2 regions of the Caproiciproducens galactitolivorans genome follow, and region 1 is predicted to be linked to the other one. Evidence: riboswitches for the same ligand, from Rfam matches in the RefSeq annotation. Region 1 holds a riboswitch; the other holds the start of a gene.
The links. A riboswitch is a leader RNA that binds a small molecule or an ion and turns the genes downstream of it on or off. The one in region 1 is predicted to bind fluoride.
Positions count from the first base shown of each region.

Region 2: it holds a riboswitch for fluoride, as region 1 does, so the genes downstream of both, P9B68_RS04130 (inorganic diphosphatase) here and P9B68_RS09120 (redox-sensing transcriptional repressor Rex) in region 1, are expected to answer to the same signal.

Region 1 is NZ_JAJUFJ010000011.1:95,176-98,302, forward strand. It holds gene P9B68_RS09110 (MFS transporter) at 1-150, opposite strand, end outside; fluoride riboswitch at 196-259, opposite strand; fluoride riboswitch at 373-445, shown strand; gene P9B68_RS09115 (universal stress protein) at 508-1,290, shown strand; fluoride riboswitch at 1,288-1,357, shown strand; gene P9B68_RS09120 (redox-sensing transcriptional repressor Rex) at 1,544-2,197, shown strand; gene P9B68_RS09125 (MutS-related protein) at 2,291-3,127, shown strand, end outside.
Region 2 is NZ_JAJUFJ010000003.1:141,743-144,869, forward strand. It holds gene P9B68_RS04125 (diaminopimelate decarboxylase) at 1-1,059, shown strand, start outside; fluoride riboswitch at 1,112-1,185, shown strand; gene P9B68_RS04130 (inorganic diphosphatase) at 1,328-1,864, shown strand; gene P9B68_RS04135 (PocR ligand-binding domain-containing protein) at 1,905-2,948, opposite strand; gene P9B68_RS04140 (type 1 glutamine amidotransferase domain-containing protein) at 3,019-3,127, opposite strand, start outside.

The sequences.
Region 1 (3,127 bases):
GCTACCTTCTACTAACCCTATCATCTCCTTGCTCATGCCAAGGACTGAGGAATAGAATACAGGCAGGATGGGCTGTATCATATCTTGCCCGAATCCTCCGAAGAAAGCTACCCATCCGAGAGTACGAACATTGTTTCTGTTTCGCTTCATGATGATACACTCCTTTTTTCTCCAACAAAAAAACTTCTATTATTTATAATAATAGAAGTCATTAACCCCAGAAATGGGGTATAAGGCGAACTTCATCGCCGTTATTCTAATTGCTTTAAGTTTAGTCATAAGACTGTGTTTTGTCAACTATAATTCAATGCTGCAAATACAATTGATAAAAGTTAGTATAATTCTTGCAGATGCTGATGCAAAGTGCTATACTACCCTTAAAGGGATGAAGCTCCCCTTCGGAATATCCGAATTGCTGATTACAGCTGATGGCTTCTACAAGATTGTAGAGGTTGTCAGCCTTTTTCATCGTCTAAGGGGGGGACTTATCAGATGGGAGGCACTGTCATGAGAAATATCCTTATCCCGATTGACGGAACGGAACGCAGCATGAAAGCGGTTGACTTGGTAAAGTCACTATACATGCCAAAAGACGTGAATATTGTACTGCTCATGGTTCGGGAAGATATTGCGTCAATGTTTTCTGCGAAAGAATTTGATAAGATAAAAAAGGAAATGAAATCGACTTTGGATGCTGTTTCCGATCAAATGCCGGGTTTTCAGGTGAAAAAAGAAGTAGTGATTGGCCGCGCCGGGGAAGGGATTTTGGATTGTGCAAACCAAAATAACATAGATATCATTGTAATGACAAAATCCACCAAAGACGGTTGGTCTCAAATGATTGGATCTGTAGCGTCTTATGTGGTAAAATACGCTAGTTGCATCGTCATGATTGTACCGGAAAACGGTTCCTATGAACGATTGAACCGTAAATTAGTAAGATGCAAGCATATGGATGATATTGTCACCTTGGCAGGGCAAGCCAGTCTGAAAACGAGCACTTGTTATCTGCCGGTTCAAGCGGGAATATGCAGTTATTTTATTACGGTCTTAGAGGGGAAAATGAGGCTGAATCATCTAGCTTTTAACCCGGATGGAAATATGTGGAACCTTCCGCCTCAGAACAAACAGCCGGATCATTACGATTTAAAGAAAGGGGAAGAAAAAGAGATTCAGGTTGAAATACTGGTTTGTTACGACCATCTGGATCAAATAAAAGTAGTAAACCCAAGCATGACGGAACCACTAAAATTCCATTATATTGCCCGCTTTGAGAACACGGAAAACTAAATAAAAGGGAATGAAGTTCTCCCTTGGCAACAAGCCGAAACGAATGGCTGATGACTTCTACAACAAATTGCGGTAGATGGCATCAGCTGTTTTTTACGGTGCTTACCGCTCAAGAGGGAATTTTTATGACCGATGAACCAACTGAGAAATATTCGGGGCCTGTTCCATTAATTGATGGATTTACGACAATTTATAAGCAAAGCATTGAGGAATTGGATAAGTCAGGGTAATTCAATTTATGAAATGGTGTTATATGAAAGTTGATAATGATATGATGCGGCGCATCCCACTTTATTTTAAGTATTTGCAAAATATCCCCCAAAATATACAAGCCTTGAAGCTAAACGCTATCGCAAAGGATCTTTCTATCCCTTCAAAAACTGTCAAGGGAGATATACAGATTCTGTTAGGTATAGAACGTTTCAGAGAAATTAATCGGGAAGAACTTTTTCAAGCGGTTTATCAGCATATGCTCTGCAAATCAGCAAGTGCGGTGGTATTGGTCGGTGTTGGAAAAATCGGGAAAGCACTTTTGGGTTATGCTGGGTTTTCCGTCTACGGTCTCGACATTCTCGCCGGTTTTGATATTAACGAACAATTGATTCGAAAAGGCGTATCGGGAAAGCCGGTTTATCCTGTTAATGAGTTGGAAGCAATATGCCATCGGTTGAATGCGAAGATTGCCATTATTGCGACACCAGGTATCAGCGCGCAAACGACCTGTGATGCACTAGTCAGAGCAGGTATCGTTGCTATATGGAACTTTTCTTCCGTCCAGCTCAAAGCTCCGAGCCATATGATGATATTCAACGAACGCATGACGGACACGCTTAGATCACTTGCTGCATATGCAAATACAATAACCCAATGTGACATGTCAACAGACGCACAAATTGGAAAGGATTGATGCTTTACGTTCTTCAGCATTTTATTCCCAAATGATGATAAGATTCCTCATCAGGAAGCGGAATCAGAACCGGGCTATTTCAAAGACCTAAATTTGGATCAAATAATCCACCCAATTTTAACCGGCTACAAAACATACCAGCTGGATCGCTGGTTTTTGACACCCCTCGCTAATGCGGATATTATCCAATATCGGCAGGATGTTATGCGTGACCTTGAAAATGATGGGCTACGGGAGCTCATTTCCACTTTTTCTAAAACCATTTTTGAGCTCAATGCCTTTCAAGATCAATTGAGGAAAATTCTGGTTTCCAATGACGCTTATCAAAACAACTATTTGGCCAGAGGACGAATGTTGGATTTTGCAAGTCGATATTGTTCCGTCATCATTGAGGCAGTAAATGGTCTAAATAAAAAGACGATACTTTCGAAAGGCTTACAGAGATTTGTGGACTATCTGCATAACTATCAAGAAAGCGAGAAGTTCCTTACCTTGAAAACAAGCGTGGATGATCTGAAAAAGGAACTTTCCACGGTGCACTATTGTATGTTGATAAAAAACGGCGCCATACGAGTCCGAAAATACGAGAATCAGCCAGACATCAGCGTTGACGTCCGCGAATTATTTGCCCGTTTTCAGCAGGGAAATGTGCAAGAGTACCGCCACAAGCTGACGGAAGAACCTCGGGCAGAGCATGTGGAAGCTGCTGTTCTCAAACTGGTCGCAACCTGCTACCCAAATGTTTTTTCTGATCTGAACGATTTCTGTATGCGGAACTTGGAATTCATTGATCCGGTTATCGCGCAGTTTTCACGTGAAGTTCACTTCTATCTTTCATGGCTGGGATTTATAGCACCTCTCAAAGAAAGGGGGCTGCCTTTCTGCTATCCCAGGCTTACGTCCGGTGCTGACAGGCTCTACGACCTAAAC
Region 2 (3,127 bases), on a different contig from region 1:
ACAGAACTGATGCTTGCGGACGCGGTGGGCTTCCACGGAAGCGATATCATGTTCTCTTCCAATGACACGCCTGCGCAGGAATTTGTGCTGGCAAAAAAGCTGGGCGGAATCATTAACCTGGACGATTTTACGCATATTGACTATCTGAAAGAAGCCACGGGTATTCCGGAAACTATCTGCTGCCGCTACAATCCCGGCGGAACCTTCCAAATCAGCAACGCAATTATGGATAATCCGGGTGAGTCAAAATACGGGTTCCCCTACGACCAGTTGAAGGAAGGGTTTCTCAAGCTGCGTTCGTATGGAGCGAAACGGTTCGGTCTGCATGCCTTTCTGGCAAGCAATACAACGGATGACGCGTATTATCCGACGCTGGCGGGTATTTTATTCCGTACGGCGGTTGACCTGTACAAGCAGACGGGAATTGCCGTGTCCTTCATTAACCTGTCCGGCGGAATCGGCATTCCGTACCGCCCCGAACAGAAACCGGCGGATATTGAAAAAATTGGCGAAGGCGTCCGAATGGCCTACGAAGAAATTCTGGTTCCGGCGGGACTTAAAAATGTGGATATTTACACCGAACTCGGGCGTTACATCCTCGGGCCATACGGCTGCCTTGTCACAACGGCAATCCATGAAAAACATATTTACAAGGAATACATCGGCGTAGATGCCTGCGCTGCAAATCTGATGCGCCCGGCAATGTACGGGGCGTACCACCATATCACGGTTATGGGCAAAGAAAACGCGCCCTGCGACCATCGGTACGATATTACTGGGAGCCTGTGTGAAAACAACGACAAATTTGCAATTGACCGTATGCTTCCGAAAATCAATAAGGGCGATTTGCTGGTAATACATGACGCGGGAGCACATGGGCACGCCATGGGGTACAATTATAACGGTCGCCTGCGTTCTGCGGAGCTGCTCCTGAAAGAGGACGGGCCTGTTGAATTAATCCGGCGTGCGGAAACCCCGATGGATTACTTTGCAACCCTTGATTTTTCGGAAACATTTCAAATATTGAAAAAGCGTGAGAAAGAACTGGGGATTGAATAGTGTGTTCAGATTGTCTCCGAAATACATTGACATTTTATTGGATTATGATAGAATACTTACTGGGAATGAAGTTCTCCCATAGCGAATGCTAAAATTGCTTTTAAAGCTGATGACTTCTGTGGCATACACAGCAGGCATCAGCTTTTTTGTTTACTCCGGGGAGGGGGAAAGAGGGGCGGCTTCTCGGCTCTCCGCTCAGACTAGCTATAATAGCCATACTCAAACCCCGTTTGAAGGGGGCATCGAAAAGAATATTGGAGGGGTATTTTTGAACATTTGGCACGATATCTCCAAAGAAAGAATCCAGACAGACGATTTTTGCGCGGTCATTGAAATTCCGAAAGGTTGTAAAACGAAATATGAACTTGATAAAGGTACGGGTACGCTCTATATGGATCGAATTCTTTATACTTCCGCGCATTATCCCGCAAATTACGGGTTTATTCCTCGCACGATAGCGGAAGACCGTGATCCTCTGGATGTTCTTGTGCTCTGTACTGAGGATATACAGTCTCTTTCTCTTGTTCGGTGTCGCCCGATCGGTGTCATTGCAATGCTGGACAGCGGGTTTGTGGACGAGAAAATTATTGCCGTTCCCTTTCATGACCCTACCTATAACGCCTATCACGATATAACGGAACTGCCGAAACATGTGCTTGAAGAAATGTCGCACTTTTTCTCCGTGTACAAGCAGCTCGAAGGAAAAGCTACGGCTGTTGAGCATATACAGGACGCGCAGGAAGCGAAGAAGATCATACGAGTATGCATTGAAAGATATGAAAAAGAGTATGGCGCAAAAGAATGAACGCAATTAAGGAACGCCTGCCGTTTTCGGCAGGCGTTCCTTAATTTTGCTTCATTAGACTGTTGAGCTGATCGGCAATATGAACGGATTCTTGTATCACGGCAGAAACCTCCTCCATTGCGCTTGACTGTTCCTGGGTCGTATGTAAAGTGATATTAGAGTTGTTTACGGTTTCTTGGATGGATTCCTTGATCTTCTTTGTTAGCTTCATGATATGTTCGGCCGTATCGTTGGAAGTTTGGGACAAGGTCTGAATTTCCTTTGCAACGACGTCGAATCCTCTTCCAGCCTCCCCGACGCGAGCCGATTCTATGGATGCGTTGATGCCCAGAATCTTTGTATAGGATGCGATTTGGGTGATGGATTTCAAAACATCATTAATTTCTTCCGTAATGGTTTCCACTTGCGAAATCTCTTCGTTCAGGTCCTGTTGCCGTTCCGTAATATTCTGCGCGGAGGACGCAAGTTCTTCCAGAGTGGACGAAATCTCGATGAATTTATTTGCCAAAAGCTTAGCGAGATGTTCAAGCTCAATTTTTGCATAGCCGTTTTTGGCGAGTGCATTGACGACAATAAACAAAACTTCCGCGGCGGCGCTGATGCTTTTCATATCCGTAACCTTGATCTTTTTTACCGCCTCGACCAACCCGTCCCCACTAACATCAATTTCATTTGCAACTTTGCGGTAATGCTCCTCCCGGGGGTTTTCCGAAAGTACCTGTCCGCCCAAAACGGTTCCGATCAGTTCGCCGTTAATGATGATCGGTGCGGCAAAATCAATCAGACCCGCGTGGCATTGTCCGACAAACGGCCTGCCGGAGCGGGCGGCCATTTCGCCCATGCGGTGGTGGGATTCGGCACAGCGGCGGTCACCAATTTGAGACTGGTGGACAAATCCGTCGCAAAATCTTGTATAGGAACTGGGATTTGTTACCGGGGTGCCGTTACGGTCTACGGTCACACTGGCACAATTCATACCGATTGCAAAATTATCCTGGAATTTTTGCAACAAAGAGATGTCGATGATATCGCTTATTTCGAGCACCTTCATGTCAAGCGTGCCGTCTTCGTTTGTTTTTATCATACTTTGTTCGTCCTTTTTTGTATTTTGTTTGGCGGTGAAATACGAGTATCTTAATCGTCAGATTTCGTATTTATGAATCCGGATAACGCTTTTCAAGAAGGGAAAGAAAAGCTTTCATATACCCCGGTAGATCCTGCGGCCGGCGGCTGGAAACGATATTGCCATCCACAACCACGGGC